One region of the Ureibacillus sp. 179-F W5.1 NHS genome, then DNA from elsewhere that is predicted to be linked to it. Evidence: predicted binding sites of a transcription regulator. Region 1 holds the regulator's gene; each other region holds the start of a gene.
What was found. The regulator LexA, encoded in region 1, represses DNA repair genes until DNA is damaged. The targets are predictions, from matches to a motif close to CGAACATATGTTCG.

Region 2: recA (recombinase RecA) is a predicted target of LexA. The motif match lies at 5,099-5,112, and genes of this name have one in related genera.
Region 3: uvrB (excinuclease ABC subunit UvrB) is a predicted target of LexA. The motif match lies at 2,636-2,649, and genes of this name have one in related genera.
Region 4: ACH0B5_RS13385 (Y-family DNA polymerase) is a predicted target of LexA. The motif match lies at 2,506-2,519, and genes of this name have one in related genera.

What each region holds. Positions count from the first base shown of each region.
Region 1 covers NZ_JBIQFG010000008.1:20,352-28,196, reverse strand. Annotated here, with positions in the region: gene ACH0B5_RS05915 (hypothetical protein) at 1-121, shown strand, start outside; gene ACH0B5_RS05910 (hypothetical protein) at 178-498, shown strand; gene ACH0B5_RS05905 (hypothetical protein) at 514-1,065, shown strand; gene ACH0B5_RS05900 (gamma-glutamyl-gamma-aminobutyrate hydrolase family protein) at 1,318-2,025, shown strand; gene lexA (transcriptional repressor LexA) at 2,111-2,731, opposite strand; gene yneA (cell division suppressor protein YneA) at 2,901-3,239, shown strand; gene ACH0B5_RS05885 (YneB family resolvase-like protein) at 3,236-3,895, shown strand; gene ACH0B5_RS05880 (M23 family metallopeptidase) at 4,072-4,938, shown strand; gene ACH0B5_RS05875 (DUF896 domain-containing protein) at 5,205-5,435, shown strand; gene tkt (transketolase) at 5,570-7,564, shown strand; gene ACH0B5_RS05865 (CoA transferase subunit A) at 7,689-7,845, shown strand, end outside.
Region 2 covers NZ_JBIQFG010000003.1:16,009-23,853, reverse strand. Annotated here, with positions in the region: gene ymfI (elongation factor P 5-aminopentanone reductase) at 1-653, shown strand, start outside; gene ACH0B5_RS02465 (DUF3243 domain-containing protein) at 701-958, shown strand; gene ACH0B5_RS02460 (DUF3388 domain-containing protein) at 1,311-2,108, shown strand; gene ACH0B5_RS02455 (helix-turn-helix domain-containing protein) at 2,255-3,124, shown strand; gene pgsA (CDP-diacylglycerol--glycerol-3-phosphate 3-phosphatidyltransferase) at 3,173-3,751, shown strand; gene ACH0B5_RS02445 (competence/damage-inducible protein A) at 3,765-5,021, shown strand; gene recA (recombinase RecA) at 5,204-6,271, shown strand; gene rny (ribonuclease Y) at 6,772-7,845, shown strand, end outside.
Region 3 covers NZ_JBIQFG010000013.1:6,975-14,819, forward strand. Annotated here, with positions in the region: gene uvrA (excinuclease ABC subunit UvrA) at 1-570, opposite strand, end outside; gene uvrB (excinuclease ABC subunit UvrB) at 577-2,559, opposite strand; gene ACH0B5_RS08085 (IDEAL domain-containing protein) at 2,930-3,196, opposite strand; gene ACH0B5_RS08090 (competence protein ComK) at 3,533-4,039, shown strand; gene ACH0B5_RS08095 (YhjD family protein) at 4,018-4,401, opposite strand; one part of gene prfB (peptide chain release factor 2) at 4,712-5,743, opposite strand; one part of gene prfB (peptide chain release factor 2) at 5,745-5,816, opposite strand; gene secA (preprotein translocase subunit SecA) at 5,911-7,845, opposite strand, start outside.
Region 4 covers NZ_JBIQFG010000033.1:499-8,343, forward strand. Annotated here, with positions in the region: gene ACH0B5_RS13375 (cysteine hydrolase family protein) at 1-209, shown strand, start outside; gene ACH0B5_RS13380 (glycine betaine uptake BCCT transporter) at 392-1,924, opposite strand; gene ACH0B5_RS13385 (Y-family DNA polymerase) at 2,555-3,856, shown strand; gene ACH0B5_RS13390 (YolD-like family protein) at 3,908-4,234, shown strand; gene ACH0B5_RS13395 (L-threonine 3-dehydrogenase) at 4,498-5,445, shown strand; gene ACH0B5_RS13400 (SET domain-containing protein) at 5,694-6,071, shown strand; gene ACH0B5_RS13405 (hypothetical protein) at 6,158-6,367, shown strand; gene trpA (tryptophan synthase subunit alpha) at 6,473-7,255, opposite strand; gene trpB (tryptophan synthase subunit beta) at 7,252-7,845, opposite strand, start outside.

The sequences.
Region 1 (7,845 bases):
CATTCAACCTATGTGTGGACCTTTATGTGGATTAATTGCTGTTATTGCTACAAGAGCAATAGTAAGTGGTGTATCAAGAGCAATTTTAAAAATTCAGCAGGTAAAACTATTAAAACTTTAGTACCTGCTCCTAAAAATGCTGCGGCAAATGCAGTTAAGAATTATACTACAAAGAGTGTGAAAGCAAATGGTAGAACTTACAGTGTTACCAAAACAGATATGAAACATTTTTTAGAACGCCATTCAATGAATCATTGGAATGGAAGTTGGGCACCGGGAAAAACAAGTCAAACATTTTTTTATCAAGGAATGACAATACAACGTTTAGATACAATTATTTTAAATGGTTTAAAACAAAATGCTAGTAAGTTACCATCTAGTGGATTTAAACAATTTAACTATACTTATAATAATATAACTTATGTTATTGGGGTTAATGGAACCACAAAAAGGGTTACACAGATTTATCCTAAAAAAACTTATGTTAATCCTTATTAGGAAGGAGAATTATGCTTGTTTAATGTAAAAACCTGGGTAAGCTATGACACTTGGCTTAGTGATCCACAACCAATAAATGAAATTGAGAAAAATTTCTATGTATTTGATGAACCGGAGAATGAAGAAATTCTTCGAAAGCTAATGAACCCAAGTATAGAAGAATCACCATATCCATTTAGAGGGTTCGTTCAAGTAACATATAACGGTCGTGAAATTTTTGGCCAAACAATATTTTCTTTAATTGACCATGTTTGGGCAACTTACCAAAGTTTATTAAAAGAAACATTTGAAAAAGGATATGCTAACGTATTTCATCCTGAAGGTGAAATAATAGCAATCTCTTTAAACACTGATAAAAAAAATCCCTCCCAACTTGAATTATCAGTTTTTCCTAACGACTTAGAATTTCGTAAAGATTTTATCTTACCAAAGAAAGCATTTATGAAAGCCATGTATGAAGGGCTAATAAAATATTATAAAACATATGCGACCTACTGTGAAAATGAAGATGTAAAGCAAAATTTAAAAATGGATTTAGAAACTTTTTTAAAAAATCCATTATATTAAGAGTTTAACTTAGATTTTTTAATAGTTTAAAACATAGCTGATAGCTACACTTTTACTTAATCATCTAATAGCGCCCGCGTGTTTTTGTAGGCGCTATTTATATGTTCGTTCAAAGTCTAAATGTAAATTAATCTATTTATTTTGAAGGTACTTTAACAGAAAAGATAAATCCTTTTAAAGGAGATAATTAACCCTATCTAGAATATTCTATAACAGTTTTATTTGTAATAGATTGATTCTGGAGGTGCTTAGATGAAACCGATTATTGGTGTGACAATGACGGAGAGCAATGGACAGTATTGTATAAATGAAGCGTATGTGAAGTCGATTTTAAACGCAGGTGGCATTCCATTTGTGCTACCCTTTGGTGTAGAAAAAGATGCGGTCCAATTTATTACAAAAATCGATGGCTTATTACTAACAGGTGGGGTAGATGTTCACCCTCATTATTTTCATGAAGAGCCTCATTTAAACTTAGGGCATGTGATGTTAGAAAGGGATCAAATGGAGATGGCACTTACTAAAGTCGCTTTAGAAAGAAAAATACCGATTTTCGGTATTTGTCGTGGAATCCAATTGTTGAATATCGCAATGGGAGGAAATCTTTATCAAGATATCAATTCCCAATATGAATCTACGCCCATCCTTCATCAACAAAGGGCAAGTAGATATGTACCATCCCACTATATTGAAATAAAGTCAAATAGTCATTTGCACCAAATCATAGGTAAAGAAAAAATTGCCGTAAACTCTTTCCATCACCAGTCAGTTAAAAATGTTCCAGATTCTTTTTCGATTTCCGCAAAGGCAACGGATGGAATTATTGAAGCGATAGAGTTAAAAGATTATCCATTTTGTATAGGGGTTCAGTGGCACCCTGAAGAAATGGCAGTTACACAAGAAGAACATTCTCAAAAATTATTTAAAGCCTTTATTGATGCGAGTAGTAAAACAAATTAATTGTTCGTGTTCGTATTAATGAAACTATAATCAATATACGAAACAAGGTTGTGCCTCAGTCGATTAGACTACGAGACAACCTTTTTTAATGAATTCGACGATATAAGCCTACTACTTTACCTAATATGCTCACTTGGTTCACTAGAATTGGATCCATGCTAGAATTTTCAGGCTGTAAGCGGAAATGAGTTTTTTCTTTAAAGAAGCGTTTTACAGTTGCTTCATCATCTTCTGTCATAGCAACGACGATATCTCCATTATTCGCAGTAGAAGTTTGTTTTACGACTACGTAATCTCCATCTAAAATACCTGCTTCAATCATGGATTCACCCATTACTTCTAACATAAATAATTTTTCTTCGCTCGTACCATAAGTATCTGGTAGTGGGAAATATTCTTCAATATTTTCAATTGCAGTTATTGGCAAACCAGCTGTTACTTTCCCTACAAGAGGAACATGTACGACGGATTGTTTTTGAACGGTATCCGTTTCCCCATCTAAAATTTCAATAGCGCGCGGTTTTGTAGGGTCGCGTCGGATAAGTCCTTTACTTTCTAAACGAGCTAAATGCCCATGCACAGTGGAACTGGATGCTAGACCTACCGCTTCGCCAATTTCACGAACCGATGGTGGATATCCTTTCGTGCGAACTTCTTCTTTTATGAATGCTAAAATATCTTCCTGTCTTTTTGATATTTTTTTCAATTCTCTCACCTCTTTAAGTGAATATGTATCTCTATTAATTACATATAGTATATCAGTGATAGAACAAAAAAGCAAACATAGGTTCGAAAATAGTGTTGACAAAAACATGTGTTCGTATTAAATTAAGAACATACATTCCGAACAAACATTCGAAAAGAGGTTGAGAGTTATGAAATGGTTACAAAAAAACAGCTATATTGTAGTATTATTCGTCGCTTTCTTCGTTATGGGAGCAATTTTATTGATTACAGACAATGGCGATATAACATACGAACAAATTGAAATTCAACACGGTGATACTCTATGGACGTTAGCAGAACAATATCGTGGTAAAATGACTAAACAAGAGTGGATCCAAAAAGTTAAAAATGAAAACAATCTTATTGGAGAAAACATTGTTGCAGGCCATGATTTAACGATATTGGTTAATGAAGATAGCGTTTATATGGCAAAAATAGAGAATGAAGACGATCTTCATTCAGTAGAGGTAGCGATTAAAAATAAATGAGTAAAAATAACAAAGCCGTCATCTATACACGGGTAAGTACAGAAAAAAATACGCAAGAAACGTCCTTGGTTCGTCAAGAAGAAGAATTACGCAACTATGCTGAAAAAATGAATTATCAAGTATTGCGAGCATTTCAAGATCAGCATAGTGGATATGAAGTAGAACGGGAAGGGCTTCTTGAAATGTTAGACTATATAAAAGAAAACAATGTACCTGCTTTATTTGTTCAAGACGAAACACGTTTAGGACGTGGTAATGCGCGAATGGCAGTTTTACATTTGCTTCAAAAAAATGGGACAATCGTTTATTCATTAAATAATGCCGGGCCCCTTTCTTTAAATGAAATGGATACGATGTTGCTAGAAATTTTAGCGATTGTAGAGGAATATCAACGGAAAATACATAACGCTAAAATTAAAAGAGGAATGAAACGGGCGGTTGAAAATGGATATCGACCAGAAAAAAATATTAAAAATCGTCATTTACACGAAGGACGAGAACGGATCGATGTACCAATCGAAGAAATTGTTAACCTACGAAATAAGGGGCTAACATTTCATGAAATTGCATCAACGCTAAGAGGATTAGGCTTCCAAGTAAGTAAAGCGACAGTGCACCGACGATATACTGAGTATATGGAAGAACTTGAAGACTAGTTAAATAATAGGTGGGGCATGTTCTGTGGAACTTGTCCCATTTTATATTTAAATCTAGAAGTCTAACTGCAGAAAATGAATGTTTATAAACAGAAGAAATTGAAACGTTTTTACAATTTGTTCGTATCTATTAATATAGAAAGTTCTAACAAAATGACGGAGGTGGAGTGGTGGAAATGTTTAAAGTTATTACGCCCGAGGAGTTTGGTACTTATTTTCACTCAGGAGAATATGAAACGATTTATCGACAAACGACTGAGGAATTTCAAAACTTAATTTCCATTGAGCAGTTTACAGAATTAGCCCGTTCATTTAATGAAGGTGTAACTAGTTACCACATTAAGTTTCGTACCAATATGTTAGATTCCATTCATTATGTTTGGTTAGATGAGCGAGAGGAAAAAGCAATTTCCGTTTCCTTCGATGAAACGGGTATAATTCAAAGACTTATTTTGAAACCATACGTCATCTATCCGAAAACAGATAAACGATTAACAAAGAATCGTTACGATATGCCGATTAAAGGGGAATGGTTTGTTTTTTGGGGTGGTTTAAATGAGTTTATCAATTATCATTATGTCTATGAGAGCCAACGATATGCTTACGATTTAGTTCAAGTTCAAAATAACAAAACTTATAAAGAGAACCCATCGAAAAATGAAAATTATTACGCTTTTAATCAAGAAATACTTGCTCCAGCTGATGGGAAAGTCGTGAAAATTATAAAGGATATAGAAGATAATGTCCCTGGGGAAATGAATCCGGATGTTCCGGAAGGTAATTGTGTCATTATCGAACACAAACATAAAGAATATAGTATGCTTGCTCACTTAAAACAACACTCTATTCAAGTTCAAGAAGGAGAAATTGTCTCTGCGGGGCAATTTATCGGTTTATGTGGAAATTCAGGAAATTCTTCTGAACCCCATTTACACTTCCAAGTGATGGATACTGTAGATTTCACAAAAGGGAAGTCTATTCGAATTCGTTTTCATGATGGGAAAGAACCGATACAAGGGGATACGGTCTCAAGTTTTAATTAGTAATTTAATATAGAATAGACAATCTAAGCATCTTAAAAGGGTGCTTACTTTTTTGTATTAAATGAAACAAAGTTAGGGAATATAAAATGTTTGATTAACAAATAGTTATTATTTTGCAAAGGTGTTTTACTTGCGCTTCTCTCCATTTTTCCTTACCTTTGAAGTATTGAATATCTTCGTTTAGCGTTTAAAATAATAGTAAGTATTTATTATGATGATTTATATTTCATATTGCTAAATGGTTGAGATAGAAAGGTGAGAAAAGGATGTTATCAAAAGAAAAAATTGCTCGTATTAATGAGCTGTCAAAAAAGGCGAAAGAGGGTAAATTAACGGAAGCTGAGGCAAAAGAGCGTACTTCCCTTAGAAAAGAGTATTTAGAATCATTCCGTTCTTCTTTCCGTAATACAATCGAAAATGTACAAGTCTATGATGCGGATGGAAATGACGTTACACCAGATAAAATTAAAGAAATTCAACGAAATAAACTGAATTAAAGAAGATACTAATGTGACATATTTAAATAAAGTATGACATAATTCTAAAATGTCTATGAATAGGATTGTTTTATTAGAAAATCTTGTCTAAACTGTATAAGAACAATAATTAGCACGAGAAAGGATGTCAAATAATGGCACAAAACGCGGATCTAATAGCAATTAATGCAATCCGAACTTTATCTATTGATGCAATCGAAAAAGCAAACTCTGGTCATCCAGGTTTACCAATGGGTGCGGCTCCAATGGCATACACACTTTGGACAAAACAATTGCGTCATAATCCTCAAAATCCGAAATGGTATAATCGCGACCGTTTTGTTTTATCAGCTGGTCACGGTTCAATGTTACTATATAGCTTATTACACCTTGGTGGATATGGTTTAGACATGGAGGAAATTAAAAATTTCCGTCAATGGGGTTCTAAAACTCCAGGACATCCTGAATACGGTCATACAGTAGGTGTTGAGGCAACGACAGGTCCCCTTGGACAAGGTATTGCAATGTCAGTAGGGATGGCTATGGCTGAACGTCATTTAGCTGCTACATATAATAAACCAGGTCATGAAATCGTAGATCATTATACGTATGCATTATGTGGTGATGGCGATTTAATGGAAGGGGTAGCTGCTGAAGCGATTTCTTTAGCTGGACACTTACAATTAGATAAATTAATCGTTTTATACGATTCCAATGATATTTCTTTAGATGGTGATTTAGCGAAATCATTCTCTGAAAATGTACAAAAACGCTTCGAATCTTATGGTTGGAACTATATACATGTTGCTGACGGTACGGATGTAGATGCAGTCAATGAAGCAATTGAAAAAGCGAAACAATCAAAAGGTAAACCAACATTAATAGAGGTAAAAACGGTCATTGGTTATGGTTCTCCTAACAAATCAGGGAAAGCAGATTCCCACGGTGCACCACTTGGTACAGACGAAGTTGCTTTAACAAAAGCTACTTACGGTTGGGAACATGAACCATTCCAAATTCCTGAGGAAGTGTATTCCATTTTCAAAGAAGCAGCTGACAAACAAGGGGTTCAACCAGAAGCTGAATGGAATGCAAAATTTGAAAGCTACAAAGCGGAATACCCTGAGTTAGCAGAACAATTCATTAAAGCGATGAACAATGAACTACCTGAAGACTTTGATGCTGAAGTTCCTGTTTATGAAGCAGGAAAATCAATCGCTACTCGTTCATCATCAGGGGAAGTGATCAATGCATTAGCGAAAAAAGTTCCTTCCTTCTTCGGTGGTAGTGCGGACCTTGCGGGATCCAACAAAACAACGATTAAAGGTGCAGGCGATTTCTTCCCTGATACACCAGAAGGCCGCAATATTTGGTTTGGTGTTCGTGAATTTGCAATGGGTGCAGCTTTAAACGGTATGGCATTACATGGCGGATTAAATGTATTTGGTGGAACATTCTTTGTATTCTCTGACTATGTTCGTCCAGCTGTACGTTTATCTGCATTAATGGGATTACCGGTGACTTATGTATTTACTCATGATTCGATTGCAGTTGGGGAAGATGGACCAACGCACGAACCAGTAGAACATTTAGCTTCTTTACGAGCTATGCCAAATCTTTCTGTAATTCGTCCAGCTGATGCTAATGAATCTGCAGAAGCATGGAAATTAGCTGTTTCATCTAAAAATGTACCAACAGCGCTTGTTCTTTCTCGTCAAAACTTACCGGTGCTAGAAACGACAGCTACCCTAGCAAAAGATGGTGTTGCTAAAGGGGCATATGTTGTTTCTCCAGCAACTAAAGAAACGCCAGATGCTATTTTAATTGCAACTGGTTCAGAAGTATCTTTAGCAGTAGAGGCACAAAAACAATTGTTAGCTGATGGAATGGACGTGTCGGTTGTTTCGATGCCGTCTATGGATCGTTTCGAACAACAATCAGCTGAATATAAAGAGTCCGTACTGCCAAAAGCAGTAACAAAACGTTTAGCAATTGAAATGGGTTCTTCATTCGGTTGGCATAAATATACTGGTTTCGAAGGAGATATCCTTGCCATTGATCAATTTGGTGCAAGTGCTCCTGGGGAAATCATTATGGAGAAATACGGCTTTACAGTCGACAATGTTGTCGCAAGAGTAAAAGCATTATAATCAAAAATTCGACCTATGAACTTTGTTCATAGGTCTTTTTTTATGAAAAAAATTGAAAAACTATTCGACATAGTGGAATGATAGCTTTATTTCTATCATATATAGATAAAGGAGGTGTGGAAAAATGTCAAAAGTAATTGAATCAATGGAAAAAGCATTAGAAGGATTAAAAGATAACGATACGATTTTAGTAGGCGGCTTTGGTTTGTGTGGCATACCTGAACATGCAATCCAAACAATTGCCAAGATGGGAGTTAAAAACTTAACCGTTGTCAGTAACA
Region 2 (7,845 bases), on a different contig from region 1:
GTTGGTCGCTTTATTTGCATTTCCATCAAAATCGTCAAGCATTGGAACAGTTAGTGGAACAGTTGAGATGTAACTTCCCAGAGCAAGAATTTATCGAAGTCCAATCGGATTTTTCAGAAGATAATGGAGCAGATATTCTTGCAACACAAATTTATTCATTACAAGCAATTGTTTTTGCAGGAGGTCATGCACTTTACGGTTTAATAGAAGATACGCCAGTGGAAGAAATGAATAAACTTTGGAAAGTGCATGTTCAAAACCCAATGCGTTTACTTGCGTTATTATCCAATAAGCTCCGTCAACATGATACAAGTTATGTTTTATTTATTGGATCAATTTGGGGAGAAGCTGGAGCTGCCTTTGAAACAGTTTATAGTGCTGTGAAAGGTGCCCAACATGCATTTGTTAAGTCCTATGCAAAAGAAGTAGCTTACAATCGTATTTTAGTGAATGCCATCGCTCCTGGGCTGATTAAGACCGGAATGAATGCCCATTTAAATGAAGAAGAAAAAAGGAAAATCAATGAAGAAATACCTTTAGGAAGAGCTGGAGAAGTTGAAGAGGTCGCAAATCTAGTCAGTTTTTATTTAAGTGGACAGGCAAATTATGTTACTGGTCAAATTATTCGATTAAATGGTGGATGGTACATATAATTCTCCAATTTGCACATAATAAAATTGCAAAGGAGGAGGAGATATAAATGGCGCTATTAGAAAACTGGGAAAGATGGACATCATTTTTAGGCGAACAAGTTAATGAAGCCCAAGAAAAAGGTATGTCCAAACGTATGATTGAAAAATCAGCTGTACAAATCGGTGATTATTTAGCGAAAAACGTTGACCCTAAAAACGAACAAGAACGCGTACTATCCGACTTATGGGGAGTAGCTTCTGACGATGAAAAACATGCGCTTGCGAATTGTATTATTAAATTAGTACAAAATCATCGCATGCAGTAGTCAATATCATAAGTTTTTAGTGAAAAAAGCGAAGTGGCTTGTTTACTTATTAAGCCTAAAGTAGGCAAGCCTAATCCCGCTAATTTAGATATCATAAAACTCTCATCGTCTAATTTCTTCAAACTTCTCTTTAAGGAGGCTAGCCCTCCTTTTTTCTTATCTTGTTTTTTTCCTAAATTTCGACATTTTCATTGCCAGCATACTATTTTTTACATTATCATATATAAGTATAATAAATTTTAATATTTTAAGAGAAAATCATTACTTTCTAACTTTTCAATACATATAAAATCCGCTATGATGAAACTAATAAGAAAAATAATATTTTTCGTTGGTGAGGGGACGGTTTTTAGTGGGTGAATGGTATTTTGAATATGAGATCCAAGTAAATCGTCCAGGTTTATTAGGCGATATTGCATCACTCCTAGGTATGTTACGTGTGAATATTGTTTCAATTAATGGTGTAGATGAAGCAAGACGGGGAATGCTATTAAAAACAGAGAATGATGAAACGATTCAACGTTTCATTTCCATCGTTTCGACAATGGAAAACATTCATGTCACAAAATTTCGAGAGCCGAAAGTACGTGATCGTTTAGCTGTCCGTCATGGTCACTATATAGAACGGGATCAGGACGAAAGAAATACATTCCGCTTTGTACGAGATGAGCTAGGCATTTTAGTTGATTTTATGGCTGAATTATTTAAAAAGGACGGTCATAAATTAATTGGTATCCGAGGGATGCCACGAGTTGGGAAAACGGAATCAGTTGTAGCTGCTAGTGTTTGTGCCAACAAAAAATGGATATTCCTATCGTCTACGATGATTAAACAAACAATTCGTAATCAGCTAATTGGAGACGAATTTAATGCCAATAATATTTTTATTCTTGATGGAGCAGTCACACGAAGAACTACTGATGAACGTCATCAACAGCTTGTTCGAGAAGTGATGAGTGTACCTGCTATTAAAGTAATTGAACATCCTGATTTATTTGTACAAAACTCCCAATACAAAATTGAAGATTTTGACTATATTATTGAACTTCGTCATCATCCAGATGAAATCATTACGTATGAACTTGTTGAAAAAAATGAAATGAACATTCAAAACAACCCGTTTGGAGGTTTTGGAGGATTCGATTTTTAAACATTGTTCAAAAAAAGGATGTCTTTTTTTGGAACATTGTTTCATTTTGTTCGTTTAGTTAGTATGTTGACTACTAAGCGATAGTTGTCAGTCTAAAAGCATGTCAGAGGATTTTGCAAAAGACGAAATTGATTAGAAAAAAGTAGGTGTTTTTGTTGACAGAACTCGGAGCTCGCCTTAAAGAAGCGAGATTATCTAAAGGTTACAGTTTGGATGATCTTCAAGAAATTACAAAAATTCAAAAGCGGTATCTTGTCGCAATTGAAGAAGGAAATTATTCCATTATGCCTGGAAGCTTTTATGTTCGGGCATTCATTAAACAATATGCAGAGGCAGTTGGACTGGAAATAGAGGAACTTTTAGAGGAATTTAAACAAGAAATTCCAAACCAGCCAAAAGAAGAGGTTGCCCAGTCGATTTCCCAAAGTCCAACCCGGCGTAAATTAAATTCAAGATCGACTAGCAGGTTATTGGAAACGATGCCAAAAATCATCGTTGCGTTATTTATTATCGTTATTTTAGTAGCCATTTGGTTTTTATATCAACAAAAGGCTAAACAACCGGGCGAAGAAGAAGAAAATAATTCAGAAATCGAATATCAACAACAGGAGCCGACTCCTGTTGAGCCGGTAGAAGAGGAAGAGCAACCTGAAGAAACAGAACAACCAGTACAAGAAGAGCCAGAACAACCAACTCAAACGATTTCTTCTGGTACTATCGATGGAGAAACAACTACTTACGAACTTTCAGGAACAGATACGATGAATATTCGTATTGAAGTTTCAGGTGACACATGGGTTGGAATCCGTGATGAAGCTGGAAGTGAACAAATCGAAGACCGTGTATACAAAGCTGGGGAAGTAGTGGAATTCGATGCTACAGCAAATGCCTATGCTCGTATTCGATTAGGAGATTCTACCGTTGCTAAAGTTTTCATCAATGATGTAGAACTTCAATATGCACAAAACATTACGACTCAAAATATTATCATTACATTACAACAAGAAGAACAATAGTCATCTTTATCAGATGACTATTTTCTTTCGAATGAAAGGTGTTAGCAAATGAACTTACCGAATAAGATTACAGTCTCGAGAATCTGTTTAATTCCAATCTTTGTGATTGTAATACTATTTGATTTTGACTGGGGAAAAATGGAGTTTTTAGGCGCAGAAATGCCAGTCAATCATTTTGTAGCAGCATTAATCTTTATTATCGCTTCTACTACTGACTGGATTGATGGTCATTTTGCACGGAAATATAATTTAGTTACTACCCTTGGGAAATTTCTTGACCCATTAGCAGATAAATTATTAGTAAGTGCTGCTTTTATTGTATTAGTAGATCTTCATATGGCTCCTGCTTGGATCATCATTATTATTTTAAGTCGAGAATTTGCTGTAACTGGTTTACGGGCAATTTTAGCGGGAGAAGGGGAAGTAGTAGCTGCAAGCCAATTAGGGAAAATTAAAACTTGGGCTCAAATTGTTGCTATCTCATCCCTTCTATTACACAATACAATTTTCACTTTAATGAACATACCTTTTGATATGATTGCCCTTTATGTGGCATTAATCTTTACAGTTTGGTCTGGTTGGGAATATTTCTATTTAAATCGTCGTGTCTTTGTAAACTCAAAATAAGTGAGGTTAAAACATGAATGCTGAAATAATAGCTGTTGGCTCAGAATTGTTACTAGGGCAAATCGCCAATACGAATGCAAAGTTTATTTCTACTCAATTATCTGAGCTCGGTATTAATGTGTTTTATCATACGGTTGTTGGAGATAACGGGGACCGTTTAAAAAGAGCTATTGAAATTGCGGAATCTCGAGCAGATTTAATTATTTTCTCAGGTGGCCTTGGTCCTACGAAAGACGATTTAACGAAAGAAACGATTGCTAACCACTTAGGATTACCTTTAGTATTCGATGATGTGGCACTATCTTATATTGAGCAATTTTTTGCCCAATGGGGACGCACGATGACTGAAAACAATCGTAAACAGGCGCTTATACTAGAAGGTAGCGAAGTATTAGCAAATCATCACGGAATGGCTCCCGGAATGCTTCTAGAAAAGGATGGACGTATATACATACTACTGCCAGGTCCACCGAAGGAAATTGAACCGATGTTCCAGTTCGAAGCGAAACCGAAACTTGCTGCTCGTTTAAATGAAGGTGGCATCATTCTTTCCCATGTTTTACGATTTTATGGGATTGGTGAAGCAGAATTGGAAGTACAAGTTCAAGATATTTTAGATAACCAAACCAATCCAACGGTTGCTCCCCTTGCTGGAGATGGAGAAGTTACACTACGAATTACCGCAAAAGCGGCTACAGAAGAGGAAGCTTGGCCATTAATTAGAGCGAAGGAAGCAGAAATTTTAGCTATTGTTGGGGAGTATCATTATGGGAATAATGACGACTCCTTAGCATCGAAAATTGTTGAAATGTTACTCCATCATAACTTAACGATTGCTGCAGCAGAAAGTTTAACTGCTGGTCTTTTCCAGTCTGAATTAGCGGAAATTCCAGGGGTAAGTGGAACATTAGTCGGTGGTATGGTGACGTATACTGAACAAGCAAAAGTTCAACAATTAGGTATCGAACAATCTTTACTTGATCAATACGGTGTTGTTAGTAGTGAATGTGCAGCTGCAATGGCATTAAAAGTTCGAGAAAAGTTTGGTACCGATATTGGCGTTGGACTAACAGGTGCAGCTGGGCCGGAACCTCATGGTGATCAGCCTGCGGGAACGATTTGGATAGGCTTTAGCATCGGTAATTCTGAACCAATTACCCGTAAGCTTCAACTTTTAGGTATGAGAAATTCTAATCGCATTCGCGCGGTCAAATTAGCTTATAGCTACTTAATGCGTTTGTTAGTTGAGAAAGGCTATGAAAAGATTTAATATAAGATAATATTTTTAATTGGGGAAAGTGAAATTTGAGCTATTTTAATAGCTCAAATTTTTATTTTGTTAAAAAACGAAAATATGTTCGCTTTTTTCTTGAAAGTTGTCTCAAAAAGAAGTATAGTAGAAATATAAGAAAGAGATAGAAATGGTCTGATATAGAATAAGGAGGAAATATTTTGAGTAATGATCGTAAAGCGGCCTTAGATATGGCGTTAAAACAAATTGAAAAGCAATTTGGTAAAGGTTCAGTTATGAAATTAGGCGAACAATCGGATCGTCAAATTTCCACATCTTCAAGCGGGTCCCTTGCCCTTGATGCAGCGTTAGGTGTTGGTGGATATCCCCGTGGACGTATTGTAGAAATTTATGGTCCTGAATCTTCAGGTAAAACAACTGTGGCGCTACATGCTATTGCTGAAATTCAAGCCCAAGGTGGACAAGCTGCATTTATCGATGCGGAGCATGCATTAGACCCAGTCTATGCACAAAAATTAGGTGTAAATATTGATGAATTATTACTTTCACAACCTGATACTGGTGAACAAGCACTAGAAATCGCTGAAGCATTAGTACGAAGTGGTGCCATTGACATTATCGTTATTGACTCTGTAGCAGCATTAGTACCGAAAGCTGAGATTGAAGGCGAAATGGGTGACTCACACATGGGTCTCCAAGCCCGCTTAATGTCTCAAGCATTACGTAAATTATCCGGTATTATTAATAAATCGAACACACTAGCGATCTTCATTAACCAAGTTCGTGAAAAAATCGGTGTTATGTTCGGTAACCCTGAAACAACGACTGGTGGACGTGCATTAAAATTCTACGCATCAATCCGTCTTGAAGTTCGTCGTGCTGAAACAATTAAACAAGGTACTGAAATGGTAGGGAACAAAACAAAAATTAAAGTAGTAAAAAATAAAGTAGCTCCTCCTTTCCGTACTGCTGAAGTTGATATTATGTACGGTGAAGGGATTTCGAAAGAAGGGGAAATCGTTGACCTTGGTGCAGAACTAGACATTATCCAAAAAAGCGGCTCTTGGTATGCTTATGGTGATGAACGTATAGGTCAAGGACGCGAAAATGCGAAAGCTTTCTTAAAAGCAAACCCTGAAATTCGTGATCACATTTCAAACAAAATTCGTGAATCCTTCGGCATGGCGGCAACATCCTATACAATTGGTGCCCATGATGAAGAAGAAGAAATGGATGAAGAATTAGCATTACTTTTAGATGAAGAATAATTAATCGTCAAATTAATTTTCTATATTAAAGTTGGAGGGAAAGTAATGTTTCCTCCAACTTTTTTTGTTAGTGAAATTTTTTGAAAATACTATTCGATGAAAAAATTTTTTAAAGCAGTCCATTATTCCCAACTGCTATTTTTTTATACCTACCTTTTCTCCTCAGAGTGAATACAATAAGATGAAATTGCCTAAAATAATAAGAAATATCTTAATTTTTAAGTATTTTATCGAAAGTGCTACATGGAATGAGGTAAAACTCTATCGAATTATCTAGTAGTCAAAAGGTCTCTACTTGCGGGAGTCCTTGACATAGCTGGGATGGACCTATACAATTAAAATTGTATAATTTCTAAATTATGAAATGAAATAGGCAGTATGTTGAAAACTAAGTTGCAATTCAATCATCAATAAAAACCGATTGAATAGGATAAAAACTTTCGTCAATGTATGAGCCGACTGAAAATGAAACGAATATAGCAAGAGGAGGTGTTCGAATGATGGAATACATTATCTCCGCTTTGCTTGGACTCATCGTCGGTGCCGCTGTTATCTATTTCTATATGAAAAAAGTGAACGAATCAAAAGTGAATGGTGCGAAACACTCAGCTGAGCTTATCATAGATGAAGCTAAGCGGGAAGCGGAAGCGCTTAAGAAAGAAGCACTACTTGAAGCAAAAGATGAAACTCACAAAATTCGAACTGAAGCAGAAAAAGACATCCGTGAACGCCGGTACGAGCTTCAGAAACAAGAAAACCGGTTATTGCAAAGAGAAGAAAATCTTGATCGCAAGGATGATGCTCTGAACAAGAGAGAATCAGGCTTAGAGCGTAAAGAAGAAGCTCTAGCTGAAAGACAACAGCATATTGAACAGATGGAAAGTAAAGTGGAAGAGTTAGTACGAGAACAAACGTCAGAGCTTGAACGCATCGCAGCTTTAACTCGAGAAGAAGCAAAAGACATCATTTTAAGACAAGTTGAAAATGAACTTTCAACAGATATCGCTGTCATGACGAAAGAAGCGGAAACACGTGCGAAAGAGGAATCTGACAAAAAAGCTCGTGAAATATTATCACTTGCACTACAACGTTTTGCAGCTGATCACGTTGCTGAAACAACCGTGTCCGTTGTAAACTTACCGAATGACGAGATGAAGGGCCGCATCATCGGTCGAGAAGGTCGTAACATTCGAACACTTGAAACACTTACTGGTATCGATTTAATTATTGATGATACACCAGAAGCGGTTATTTTATCTGGTTTCGATCCTATCCGTCGTGAAACAGCTCGTCTTGCCCTTGAAAAATTAGTACAAGATGGACGTATTCACCCGGCTCGAATCGAAGAAATGGTTGAAAAATCCCGTCGTGAAATGGATGAACAAATTCGTGAAACTGGAGAACAAACGATCTTCGAAGTGGGTATTCACAATTTACATCCAGATTTAATGAAGATCTTAGGTCGTATGAAATATCGTACAAGCTATGGTCAAAATGTGTTAAAACATTCCATCGAAGTAGCACATTTAGCAGGACTCCTGGCAGCTGAGCTTGGAGAAGACGTAACATTAGCA
Region 3 (7,845 bases), on a different contig from region 1:
ATCATCTAAATCCCGCATTTCTCCATCTATTCGAACACGAACAAATCCTTGTTTTTTCAAATCTTCAATTAGTTTAACATGGGTTCCCTTTCGACCCGATACGATTGGTGCGAATAGCTGCATTTTCGTACGTTCTGGATATTCCAATAAGCGATCTACCATTTGTTCGATTGTTTGGGAAGCAATTTCAGTTCCGTGATTTGGACAAATTGGTTTTCCAATTCGAGCAAATAGTAATCGTAAATAATCGTAAATTTCCGTAACCGTCCCTACTGTTGAACGTGGATTTCGACTAGTTGTCTTTTGGTCGATGGAAATAGCAGGTGATAACCCTTCAATTAAGTCAACGTCCGGCTTGTCCATTTGACCTAAAAATTGACGGGCATAGGCCGAAAGGGATTCTACGTACCGGCGTTGCCCTTCAGCATAAATCGTATCGAATGCAAGGGACGATTTACCAGAACCAGATAACCCAGTTATTACAACTAGCTTATCTCGTGGTATCGTTACATTAACATTTTTCAAATTATTTGAACGTGCACCTTGTACAACAATTTCAGTATTTTTCACTATTGATCACCCTTCCACCTTCAACTCAAATATCGTATCTCTCAATTCTGCTGCACGTTCAAAATCAAGGGCTTTCGCAGCTTCCTTCATTTCTAATTCTAAAGATGCAATCAGTTTTTCGATTTCAGATTTCGTCATTTTCTTACCTTTCGTTACTTTAGTAACGTAAGTTTCTTCCTCTTCTGCCGCTTGTGTAGCTCGAATTAATTCTGGTATTTTCTTCTGAATTGTTTTTGGTGTAATGCCATGCTCTTTGTTATATGCTTCTTGAATAGTTCGACGGCGTTTTGTTTCATCAATCGCTTTTTTCATCGAATCTGTTATATGATCTGCATACATAATGACATGACCGTTAGCATTTCGAGCTGCACGACCAATTGTTTGAATTAATGATCGTTCAGAACGTAAAAAACCTTCCTTATCTGCATCCAATATAGCTACAAGGGATACTTCAGGAATATCTAGTCCTTCCCGCAATAGGTTGATTCCAACTAATACGTCATATGTTCCTTTTCGAAGTTCTCTTATTATTTCGATTCGGTCTAGCGTTTTTACTTCTGAATGAAGATATTCTACTTTAATCCCCATTTCTTTAAAGTAATCTGTCAAATCTTCGGCCATTTTCTTTGTTAATGTCGTAACAAGTACTCGTTCTTGTCTTTTTGTTCGTTCGTTAATTTCATCGATTAAGTCATCGATTTGTCCTTCTATTGGACGTACATCGATTGTTGGATCTAATAATCCAGTTGGTCGTATAATTTGTTCTACCATTTCTGGTGTATGCTCTATCTCATATGGTCCAGGTGTGGCGGATACATAGATTGCTTGATGAATATGTTGTTCAAATTCTTCAAATTTTAACGGTCTATTATCCAATGCAGAAGGTAAACGGAATCCATGCTCTACTAATACGTTTTTACGAGCTTGGTCTCCATTATACATTCCTCGTATTTGTGGCAATGTAACATGACTTTCATCAACTACTAATAAAAAATCTTTTGGGAAGTAATCAAGCAACGTATATGGTGTTGCCCCTGCTTCTCTCAACGTTAAGTGACGGGAGTAATTTTCAACTCCCGAACAAAAACCCATTTCCCGCATCATTTCTAAATCGTAATTTGTTCGTTGTTCAAGACGTTGCGCTTCAAGCAATTTATCTTCTGCTCGGAATTTGGCTAACTGTTGTTCAAGTTCCTTTTCAATATTTTCAATCGCCTTCCGCATCTTTTCTTCCCGGGTAACGAAGTGGGAAGCTGGGAAAATCGCTACATGTTCCCGGTCGCCTATAATTTCTCCTGTTAAAGCATCCACTTCTCGGATTCGCTCAATCTCATCACCGAACAATTCAACTCGAATACATTTCTCATCCCGTGATGCTGGGAATATTTCGACCACGTCCCCACGAACACGGAACGTCCCACGGGTAAAGTTCACATCGTTTCTTTCATATTGAATATCTACTAATTTTCGTAGTAATTGATTACGTTCTATTTCCATTCCAGTTCGCAGTGAAACAACCATTTCACGATATTCCTCTGGATTCCCTAAACCATAAATACAGGAAACAGAAGCAATAATGATAACATCCTCTCTCTCAAATAATGAGGATGTTGCCGAGTGTCTTAATTTGTCAATTTCATCATTAATGCTTGAATCTTTTTCAATGTATGTATCGGTTTGTGGTACATACGCTTCTGGTTGATAATAATCGTAGTAACTAACAAAATATTCTACCGCATTATTTGGGAAAAATTGTTTAAATTCACTATAAAGCTGACCTGCCAATGTTTTATTATGGGCAATGACGAGGGTTGGCTTCTTCACTTCTTTAATAACGTTAGAAATTGTAAATGTTTTCCCTGTACCAGTAGCCCCGAGTAATGTCTGATGTCTTTTGCCCTCTTTTATTCCTTTAACAAGTTCTACAATAGCATTAGGCTGATCCCCACTCGGTTTATAGGCAGAATGCAATTCAAAAGTTTCGGTCATTTATCGTTCGTCCTTTCCACCCAAATGTTCTATGAATAAATTTTAGCATAACCAATCGAAAAATACGATTAATAAGCGAACGTACATTCTTAAAAAGATTATTGATCATATATCTAATACTAATTTTTACCATAGATTGGATTATTAAAACTTATAAAAGAAAAACGACGATCCATGTAAACATTTACTGCAAGGATCGACGCTATAATCTGCTTATAAATTTTTCTACTATTTCATCAACGAAGACTGCTTTTTATATAAAAATATATAGGAAAACAAATAAACCACCTTTAAGTTAATTGTCTACCCAAATGTTACATTCGGATTTAGACAACAACTCTTTAGGTGGCTTATAAAACTTGGCATTATGTTACATTAATGTCTCTTGCGATTCGTCCAACTCTTGAGATTCTTGTAACTCATTAAGCTCTTTTGTATAAGTATAAAACGCGTCTTCATTTCTTTCATCTAATGCACTATCGATGAGATCTTTCAACTGTTCAATTCTTTGCAATCTTTGCATGCGGTTTAAAAACAAGTCCAAATAAATGTCATTCAATAATTTTTCAGATTCGTTTGCATGTTGATAGTGTCCAACTGCCTTAAGAAAATCTGTGTATGAATAATATTTATCCATCGATAATCACCCCGATTCCCTTTTTTCTATTATAAAAAATCGGTTATCAATTTGCAATATATTCTGAAAAATATGTGATTTTTTCTTAAATTGGTGTTAGTAACAATTTATATGATTTCCTTACATATTAGCCAACAGAATTAATAGATTGAGGACTTTTGAATAAATTATTCCTTCCATTTATTATTTAAAATTTTATTTTTATTTAATTAAAAACGGAGAAATTTAAATTTAAGAATTTTTCAAAATTTCCCATTGAAATAGTTCTAATATCATATTATGATTTTCTTAAATCGGTTATATAGCATTAATTAGATATTGAAAAGGAGGATGTTTATGTTGGAAGATGTAAATGTTGTTAATTCTTATCATATCTCATTTAATACTTATTTAATCGAACCTATGGAACATGGAGAAAAACTATACTCTCGCGTTTACGATAAAAACGGAGAAATTATTGTCGAAAGAAAACCTCTTTACATAGTAAGAAAATCCTGTTATGCAATGGGCAGTAATTATAATGCAGCACGTATGGTTGCGAAACGTTTCTTTGGTAAAGAGAAACATAAATTGCCTATCATTATTTCTCATGATTATGGGATACCTTGTGTCTTCTTCCCGCTTCTATCTCCTGCGTCGCCTAGTAATGTTTGGATTGGACTTCATGCGATTATTAATATACGCCGTTTAAAAGACTTTACCGAAATTACTTTAAAAAATGGAAAAGAACTCGTTCTACAAATTAATTACTCATCCTTCTGTTCCCAATACGTATGCGCAACAATGCTGCAAAAATATGCTGCTAACCAGCGACTGATCATTCAAAATGAATTACCCTTTTGAGTAATTGTTGAAGCTTTATTTAAATATAATTTAAGCAAATCTTCAACTTGATTTCGAAGTCGTATATTTGAATATCTTCTAACTTCCATTATTTTCATATAATGGAATTGGTACTCAGTAAATAATTCATCGCGGTTTCCTTGAACAACTCTAAGCTGATGATTTTTCAAATAATCCTTTGTTTTTTTTAAATCATCTTCTGCGTATCTTCTTGCTTCATCAATTAAATAAATATAGGGACGCTTTAACTTAAACTGTCCATTTTCTATTTGTGCATGGTCTTTTTCTAAAACGATTAATAACATTGGTAAATAGATGGCCGCTTCTAGATATGGGACAGTTTCAATGGGAATATGTGCCATTAAAAAACCCTCCTAAACAGTAGAACACTTGTTCTTATTATTATATTACAACAAATTTTAAAAAATGCAATTACAGAATACAGGAAAATAATAGTATGTCTAAAGAGGATGATCTTTCGAGAGAAAAGCAATACTTTATAGTTAAAAATATGAATTAACTCTATTTGCTAATAACCGATGAATAAAATACATCTAAGAGTCATTCAGAAAATACGATCTATCTCTTATTATTAGACAAATAAATATAAAATAATAAAAACCTTTTCGATCAAGGAATTTCATCCTTATCGAAAAGGTTTTGAAGTAATTATTACTGTCCAATACGTGAACGTAAGAAGGCGTTGATGAAATCATCTAAATCTCCGTCCATTACCCCTTGAACATTACCTGTTTCAAAATTTGTACGGTGGTCTTTTACCATTGAATAAGGGTGGAATACATAAGAACGAATTTGAGAACCCCAACCAATTTCTTTCTGTTCTCCACGAATAGCAGCCAATTCAGCTTGTTGTTTCTCAATTTCAAGTTGGTATAACTTTGCTTTTAACATACTCATCGCTTTTTCACGGTTTTTAATTTGAGACCGCTCTGCTTGGCAAGAAACAACTACGCCTGTAGGAATGTGCGTAATACGAACAGCTGAGTCCGTCGTATTAATGTGCTGACCACCAGCACCAGTTGCACGATACGTATCAATTTTTAAATCTTCCGTTCGAACTTCGATTTCAATTTCATTATTAAACTCTGGCATTACATCACAGGAAACAAAGGAAGTATGACGACGTCCAGCTGAGTCAAAGGGTGAAATACGTACTAAACGATGTACGCCCTTTTCCGCCTTTAAATAGCCATATGCGTTATGTCCCTGAATTAATAAAGTAACAGATTTTATACCGGCTTCATCACCTGGCAAGTAATCCATTGTTTCTACTTTAAAGCCACGTTTTTCAGCCCAACGAGTGTACATACGTAATAACATCGAACCCCAATCTTGAGATTCGGTTCCACCAGCACCTGGGTGAAGTTCTAAAATTGCATTATTTTTATCGTATGGTTCACTTAAAAGCATTTGAAGCTCAAACTGATCCATTTTCCGTTGAAACTCTTCTAATTCATTACCTAGTTCGGATTGTAAATCTTCATCCGGCTCTTCTTTTAAAAGTTCTAACGTCATTTCTAAATTTTCATGGGTCATAATCAAGTCATTAAATTCATTAACGATTGCTTTTAAACCGTTTGCTTCATTGATGACTGTTTGTGCCGCGTTTTGGTCATTCCAAAAATCCGGCATCAGCATCATTTCATCCAATTCTTGAATACGCGCCTCTTTGTTTTCTAAGTCAAAGAGACCCCCTGAAGTCCGCCAATTTTGAGGCTGTAGTTTCCAACGTGTTTCTTACATCTGATAATTCAATCATTAAAAATCCTCCGTACTATATAATTAAATTGAGAGAACCGTACCATCATAAGATGACTACGGTTCAAGTTCATAAATAAAGGGTCTTCGATTTACTCTACACCATGGCAGTTTTTGTATTTTTTGCCGCTACCGCATGGGCATGGATCGTTACGGCCAATTGTATCGGATTTACGAATCGGTTGTTTTTTCTTCGGTGCAGCTTCTTCTTTCGGATTAACTGCCTGTCCTTTTGCAACCTCTTCCCGTTCTAAATTGTTGCGAATTTGGGCTTTCAGTGCATATTTCGTTACATCTTCACGAATAGAAGCAATCATATCTTCAAACATTGCAAATCCTTCTTGTTCATATTCGCGTAACGGATCATTTTGACCATAAGCACGTAAATGGATACCTTGACGTAATTGATCCATCGCATCAATATGATCAATCCATTTCGTATCAATTGAACGAAGTAAAATAACCTTTTCAAATTCACGCATACGTTCAGGAGATAACTGTTGTTCTTTTTCATCATAACGTTTTTGAACTTCTGCATAAATATATTGAATCATCTCTTCAGGTGATTTTCCTTCAAGATCGCTCGCTTTAATAGCTCCCTCTTCTAATAAATTTGCTTGAATGTAATCTTCGAGGGCTTTTAAATTCCAATCTTTTTGTTCGCCTTGTGTATGAACAGCGACGATATTTTCAATAGACTCTTGAATCATCGCCTCAACTAAAGAACGCATATTTTCCGTTTCAAGAACATCACGGCGCTCTTTGTAAATAACTTCCCGTTGTTGACGAAGTACATCATCATATTGTAATAAACGTTTACGAGCATCGAAGTTATTACCTTCAACTCGTTTTTGTGCAGATTCAACCGCTTTTGATACCATTCCTGATTGGATAGGTTGAGTATCATCCATACCAAGTCTCGTCATCATCGCTTTCATTTTATCTGAGCCGAAGCGACGCATTAAATCATCTTCTAAAGATAAGTAGAATTGGGTAACACCAGGATCCCCTTGACGTCCAGAACGACCGCGCAGCTGATTATCAATACGACGGGATTCGTGACGTTCCGTACCAATGACAGCCAAGCCTCCAAGCTCTAAAACGCCATCTCCTAATTTAATGTCAGTACCACGACCAGCCATGTTCGTTGCAATCGTTACAGCACCTTTATTCCCCGCATTAGCAATAATTTCAGCTTCCCGCTCATGATTTTTCGCGTTCAAAACATTGTGAGGAATTTTATGTTTATCTAGTAATTTCGAAATGATTTCAGACGTTTCAATCGCCACTGTCCCAACTAAAACTGGTTGCCCTTTTTTATGACGTTCCGCAATTTCAGCGGCAACCGCATTAAATTTCCCATTCATCGTAGCAAAAATTAAATCCGGTCTATCTTCACGGGCAATTGGTTTGTTTGTAGGAATGACAACTACTTGCATATTGTAAATATTACGGAACTCTTCTTCTTCCGTTTTTGCTGTTCCGGTCATACCAGCCAGTTTCTCATACATACGGAAGTAGTTTTGGAACGTGATCGTTGCCATCGTCATTGATTCATTTTGAATATCTACACCTTCTTTTGCTTCAATTGCTTGGTGTAGACCGTCAGAATAACGGCGTCCTTTCATTAAACGTCCTGTAAATCCATCGACAATGACAATTTCTCCATCTTGAACGACATAATCAACATCGCGATGCATAGAAACATGGGCTTTTAATGATTGGTTGATAGCATGGAGTAATCTTACATGGGATAAATCAAATAGGTTATCAATATTAAAAGCCTTTTCTGCTTTAGCAATACCAGTTTCCGTTAATGTAACCCCTTTTGTTGTTTCATCATAAGTGTAATCTTCTTCTGCTTTTAACAAGCGAACAAACATATTCGATTGAACATAAAGCTGGGCAGTTTTCCCTGCTTGACCTGAAATAATTAAAGGCGTACGTGCTTCATCAATTAAGATGGAGTCAACTTCGTCAATTACAGCGTAATAAAGAGGTCGTTGTACTCGCTCTTCTTTATAAAG
Region 4 (7,845 bases), on a different contig from region 1:
GCTTAGCTGAAAAGCTAAAAGCTCTCAATGTTGAAAAAGTCCATGTCGTAGGCGTTTGCACAGATATTTGTGATTTTTTAACAGTAGCAGGAGCCGATGCAGAAGGATTTAAAACAGCCATTCATAAACAAGGTGTTGCAACATTTACAGATTTAGGTGAAACATTTATTCAGCATATGAAAACATGTTTCTTTACAGAAATTATTTAATCAAAAAGGATGCCCTTAAGTTTACGCACTAGGGGCATCCTTTTTAAATTTATTGTTTAATCTACTCTTCAGTTTACCAAAGTGTTTCATTGTTACTGAAGTAGTGTATGTTCGTGCAATTGTTTAGTATTACCTGGTACTACATTCTCTAGCACAGCCCTTTTCGGACAGCCTTTTCCATTTTACTGTTCTAGATTTTCCGGTTTTTTCCGTGGTTTTGGTTTGTGAAACAATCCGAGTTCTTTTTTATCTTTTGCTAAAGATCGATAAAGTGAAACCATCATTAAAATAATAATTATGGAAAATGGAAAAGCTGCTATAACCAATGTATTTTGTAGTGCTTGTAGTCCTCCACTATATAAAAGAACTATAGCTACAGTCGACTGTGCAATACCCCACGTTAATTTTACACTAGTAGGTGGTATAAGTGATCCGTATGTTGTTTGCATACCAAGCACAAATGTTGCGGAATCAGCAGATGTAATGAAAAATGTACTAACAAGTACAATTGCTACGACAGATAGAATGAACGACCAAGATGATTCATTAAAAATGGCAAATAAAACTTCTTCAGTAGCCAATTGAGAGATGTCTATATTTACAGCTTTTTGAACCTCGATTGCTGATGTTCCAAACACAGAGAACCATATAAAGCTTACGAGAGCTGGAAGTAATAAAACCCCTACGACAAATTCTCGTATCGTTCTACCTCTTGATACACGGGCGATAAAAATACCAACAAATGGCGCCCATGAAATCCACCATGCCCAATAGAAGATTGTCCAGTCATTAATCCAAGAACGATGCTCTTCATTAAGTGGTGCGATACGGAAGCTCATTTGAATTATGTTTTGTATATAGCCACCGAGTGAATCAGTAAACATGTTTAAGATGAGGATTGTAGGTCCCGCGATAAACATTAAAACTAATAATGCAATTGCCACAAACATATTTGTGTTACTTAAAATCTTGATTCCTTTACCTAATCCAGTTGATGCTGAGATGATGAATAGAACGGTAACAACAGCTATGATAATAAATTGAATGGTAAAATTATTAGGTATCCCTAATAAATAAGATAACCCTCCATTAATTTGTGTTGCACCAAATCCTAGAGTTGTTGCAACACCAACAACAGTTGCGACAACAGCTAAAACGTCTACTACTGTTCCAAAAGTGCCTTCCATTGCTTTTTTTCCTAAGACTGGTTTTAATGTAGCGGAAATGAGACCGGGTTCTCCCTTACGGAAATTGAAGTAAGCTAATGCTAACGCCACTATTGCATATATTCCCCATGCATGAATCCCCCAATGGAAAAATGTGTATCTCATCGCTTCTTTATATGCTGAATTTGTTTCTGGTTCAGCTAGTGGGGGGTCCATAAAATGGGAAAGCGGTTCTGCTGCTCCCCAGAAGACAAGGCCAATCCCCATACCTGCACTAAATAACATGGCAAACCAGGAGGGTCTTGAAAATTCAGGTTTCTCATCAGGTTTTCCTAATTTTATCGCTCCAACAGGGCTGAATATAAGAAAAACACAAAAAATTACAATGATTGTAACCAAAATTAAATAATACCATCCAAATGCCGACGTAAGAAATGCTTGTAAATTTCCTGTTGCTTCTTCAAAACTCTTTGGGGCGGCAACACCGAATATAACTGCTGCGAGAACAATCGCAACGGAAATCCAAAAAACATTTGAAATTTTCTTCATCCTAAATTCCTTTCTTCAAAAAGTTTTCACGATTTTTAATATGATTAAAAAAGTTGACAACTCTTTAAGCCTATCAAATTTATTCGTTTTTTTCCAATAAAGAGGGGATTTTATCAGTTATTGTCGATACAATTAATTTTCAAAAAATATTTATTCTATTCCTTCCCTTAGTATATTCCTCTATAACTCGTGTAACTAATTAGGAAGTTGACTAGCGATAATGGTCATTTCTTAAAGTGGATACCGTTATGTATTTTCAATGTTTGCAAATAGAATATCCGATTTTTTTCAGGTATCTCTTTTATTCTAAGTTTTATTCTTTCACTTGCTGATTATGCATTTCTCCCTTATATATATTTCTATTATATATAATCATTGCATTTCAATCATCTTCATTTCAATAAGTGATGGGGAGAGGGGAGTGACTTGTGGGATAAAAATAGTAACTTAGCATCTTTGTAGTAAACCGTGTTTCAGCACTCTCGCTTTAAGGTGAAAGAAATATATTCCACTAGCGCCTTTCAGTATCTTCCATATACTTCCTCTTGTCGTCTCAATTATCTCATTTTAAAATGAATATAAGAACGAATGTTCGTATATATTAATAATAGATAAATTGGAGGTGTAGTGATGCATGGGTTGAAGGATAGAGAAGCGGATGAGACAAATTCATTGGAAAAGTACGAACATGCACCGAATCGACCGATTATTTGTATCGATATGCGATGCTTTTATGCCAGTTGTATGGCGATGCTTGAAAATCTTGATCCCCTTAAAGTACCGATTGCGGTTATAGGGAACTTCCAGCAAAAGGGAAGTATTGTGCTTGCTGCATCACCACCGATGAAGAAACGGTTTGGTATTAAAACAGGCTCTCGTCTTTTTGAAATTCCAAAACATCCTGATATTCGATTATTTGAACCGAAAATGGAATTTTTCGTGCAAATGTCGATGGAAATTACGAATTTAATTAATCAATTTGTTCCAAAGGAAGCAATTCACGTTTATAGCATCGATGAAAGCTTTGTTGATCTTAGTGGCACTGAAAAACTGTGGGGACCACCAGAAGAAACAGCTAAATTTATTCAAGAAAGTATTTATCGACAATTTCAAATACCAAGCGCCGTTGGAATGGGACCTAATATGTTAATGGCAAAACTTGCACTAGATTTAGAAGGGAAAAAGAAAGATTTTGCCAAATGGACATACGAAGACGTTCCTACAAAACTTTGGCCCTTATCCCCCCTTTCAGAAATGTGGGGAATCGGTCGCAGAACAGAACGTACGTTAAATAATATGGGAATTTTTACAGTAGGTGATTTAGCTAATACCGATTTAAAAACATTAGAAGATTGTTTTGGTATTATGGGTAATCAGCTTTACTATCATGCATGGGGAATTGATTTATCCCCGCTTGGTGCACCGTTAGCACAAGGGCAAATTAGTTTTGGGAAAGGGCAAGTGCTAATGCGGGATTATCGAAGTCGTAGTGAAATTCTTGCTGTCATTCTCGAAATGTGTGAGGACGTGGCAAGAAGAGCAAGGGAAGCGTATCAAGTTGGAAGAACGATTTCCCTTGGGGTTAGTTATAGTAAAGATGCTTTCGGAGGTGGTTTTCATCGAGCACGGACGATTGACGAGCCAACGAACGACACGATGAAAATTTATAAAGTATGTGAGCAATTGCTCGATGAACATTATGCAGAACGCCCGGTAAGGCAAATTTCTTTAAGCATTTCGAAGTTAGAATCCGAAAACTCCATGCAGCTAAGTTTGTTTGATGATAGGAAATGGAGAAAACGAAAACTAGGTGCAACAATGGACTATTTACGGTCAAAGCATGGCTCTACAGCAGTTCTACGTGCCGTTTCTTATACAGAAGCAGGAACAGCCGTTAAACGGGCCCAGTTAGTAGGTGGTCATAAAAAATAAAGTGGTGTTAGAGAGTAGGTCACGAACATTTTATGACAAGAGGTGAAGATGATGATTCGAGACCGTGGAAATATTAAATGGAACGCAATGATGCTGCCAGAACACGTGGAATTATTACGAGAATGGCATGAGAAGGATGATTACGTTAAAAAACCCGAATTAGACGAATGGGCATTGCAGGAACTTAGTGAGCAACTGCAAATTGCCTATCATAATAAAGCGGAAGTGGAATTAGGCCTTTGGGAAGACAATCATATTTTTAAAGCAACAGGCATTATTTCCGCTTTTAATGTAACGAAAGGGACGTTGTCTTTTGAGGATGGTCGTAAATTTCCCTTTTATTCGATTTTTTCGATTACCTATTCTTCTGTTGATTAAATAAAATAAAAGCTAACCGATTCAGAATCTTACCGAAATCATTCGTTAGGTAGGACTCGTATGGATTTGGTTAGCTTTTTTACATCTCTTAAAGAAGTTGCATATGCTATGGAGAACAAATATTTAAAAAAGACAAACAATTAAGTATTGTCTTTTATAAGTGAACGGGTTATAATAAAAATCGCCAAAAACATTGATATAACAACGTTTTATTGTATTTTCGGAGTGTACATTTGTTTATCATCAGAGGAGGGTGCATATATATGAAAAAAATTATTGTCACGGGTGCATTGGGTCAAATTGGATCAGAACTTATTGTAAAATTACGAGATATATATGGAAAAGACAACGTTTTAGCTACGGATATCCGTAAAGAAAAGGACGTTAATGGTCCTTTTGAAGTGTTAGATGTAACTGATGAGAACCGAATGTATGAGCTTTCAAAACAATTCGGTGCGGATACGATGATTCATATGGCTGCATTACTTTCTGCAACAGCAGAGAAAAATCCCCAGTTTGCATGGAATTTAAATATGGGTGGGTTAATGAACGCCCTTGAAGTAGCACGGGAGTTAAATTTGCAATTTTTCACACCAAGTTCCATTGGAGCGTTTGGTCCATCAACACCTAAGGATAATACTCCGCAAGATACGCTCCAACGCCCTACGACGATGTATGGCGTAAACAAAGTAGCCGGGGAGCTATTATGTGATTATTACTTTACTCGTTATGGAGTAGATACGCGTGGCGTTCGATTCCCAGGGTTAATTTCATATGCAACTCCTCCTGGTGGCGGTACAACGGATTATGCAGTAGATATTTATTATAAAGCGGTTGAGAATGGTCGCTACACCTCATACATTGCAGAGGGTACCTATATGGACATGATGTATATGCCAGATGCATTGCAAGCGATTGTAGATTTAATGGAAGCAGACGGCTCAAAATTAAAACATCGTAACGCCTTTAACATAACTGCAATGAGCTTCGAGCCTTCGCAAATTGCAGCGGAGATTAAAAAGCATATTCCAACATTTGAAATGGACTATGACGTAGATCCTACTCGTCAAGCGATTGCAGATAGCTGGCCAAACTCCATTGATTCTTCAGCGGCAGTAGAAGAATGGGGCTTTAAAGCTCAGTATAATTTAGAAAAAATGACAATTGATATGCTAGAAAAATTAAACAGAAAATTAAAAGCAATTTCATAAATAAGACAGAAGTGCAAATCAAAGGGATTTGCACTTTTTTGTTAGAAAAATAAATAATATTGACTGAAAGGAATATTCTAAAAAGAAGGCGTGTAACAATAAAAAAGGGGAATGTGCCTATTCGTCTGTTGGGAAGTTTAATGCAACAAAAAAGTTTATAAAGAAGTTTTAAAATGAAAAATTCGTTACTAATATGCAAATTAATGTTACAGTTAGAAAGAAAATTTAAAAGTGAGTAGGCGAACAACATGATTGAAGTAAAAACATCTCCGCTAAGTGATGGAGAATTCAATAGAGGGGTATTTGCAACATGTGATATTAAAAAAGGGGAGCTATTACACGAAGCACCAGTCATTTCCTATCCAAATGACCAACATCAACATATTGAACAAACCCTCCTCGCTGATTACGCTTTTGAGTATGGAATTAATCATACTGCAATCCTTTTAGGGTATGGAATGTTATTTAATCATTCCTATGAACCGAATGCTATTTACGAAATTAATTTTAACAATCATACTTTTGATTTTTATGCATTTAAAGATATAAAAGCTGGAGAAGAAATTTTAATTAATTATAATGGCGATGTTGATGACAAAGAACCACTGTGGTTTAATCAGGAATAAAATGAATATTGATATAAAAGGATTCTATTTTAGATGACGATTAAAGAAACAACGAAAGATATTTAAACGATATAAGGAGTAAAAAAATGAACAAACGATGGACGATTGATAAAATTAAACAATTTGTTGAAAATAATTCAGATAGTAAGTTACTAACAACGGAATTCCATGGGTTTTCTCAAAAATTATTATTCCAATGTGCCTGTGGTAGTCATTTTGAAAAAACGTTTACGAAATTTAAAAATAATAACCAACGTAAATGTGATGTTTGCCAACCACCAAAAGCATCCCGTTAAATTTATTACGATATAAAACGTGCTGGCTTCTATTAAAGTCGGCACTATTTTTTTATATTTATAAAAAAGAGCCATTGAATATAAAGATTCAATGGCCTTAAAGGATTACTTCATAGCAACTGTTTTTGAAGCTTTCACTAAGTTTTCAATGGTAGTCCAATCATCTTGAACTAGACAGTCAACAATCTTACTACCAACAATTACCCCGCTACAAAATGATCCGAAACTTTTTACGTGATCAGGTGTTGAAATACCAAAGCCTGCTAAAACAGGTGTATCCGTATACGTTTGAATTTTTTTAAAGTGTTCATCCAATTGGGTTGCAAAGGAGGACCGGGCACCAGTAATCCCATTTACAGTGACAGCATAAATGAACCCTTCACTTCTTTTTGTTAAACGTTCAATCCGTTCTGGAGTACTCGTTAAAGATACAAGCTGGACAAGATCAATCGATGCATTCTTTAAAGCAGGCTGAACAATTTCACTTTCCTCGAGGGGCATATCTGGAATAATGACTCCACGGATACCGGCAGCCCGGGCATCTTTAGCAAATTTCTCCGTTCCATAGGCTAGTATAGGATTTAAATAGGTCATAGCTACAAGGGGTACCGTCAATTCACTCGCAAAGGAAGTTAATGTTTCAAGGACAGTGTGTAAAGTGGTCCCATTTGCTAAAGCCCGTTCACCAGCCCGTTCAATCGTAGGTCCATCTGCAACTGGATCTGTAAAGGGAATCCCAACTTCAATTGCTGTAACTCCCAGCTGTTGTAATTTTAAAATCGTCGGTTGTAATTTATTTAAACCACCGTCGCCAGCCATTATATACGGTACAAATGCTTTATGGCCTTGAGCTGTGATAGATAAAATCGTTTTCTTTAACAAACTCATGAAAGGTCACCTCCAAGGGCAGCAGAAATTGTATGAACGTCTTTGTCACCACGACCAGATAGGCAAATGACAAGAATTTCATCGGGTGCCATTGTTTTTGCGAGATTGGCTGCAAAATAGATGGCATGGGCACTTTCCAAGGCGGGAAGGATACCTTCCGTGCGACAAAGTAACTTAACTCCTTCCAACGCCTCATCATCTGTAACGGTACCGTAAGATGCTCGCCCGATTTCGTGAAGGTGACAATGTTCTGGTCCGACCCCAGGATAATCCAGACCGGCAGAGATGGAATGGGCTTCTTGAACAAAGCCGTTGTTATCTTGTAATAAGTACATAAATGCTCCGTGTAAAACACCAGTTTGACCACCTTGAATAGCAGCAGCATGCATCCCTGTTTCAATTCCTTTCCCTGCAGCTTCTACACCATATAAAGCGACATCTTCGTCTTTAACAAATGGATAGAACATGCCGATAGAGTTACTACCACCACCAACACAAGCCACAACAGCGTTAGGTAGACGGTCTTCCAATTCTAATATTTGTTCCCGAGTTTCATCACCAATCACCCGTTGAAAATCACGAACAATTGT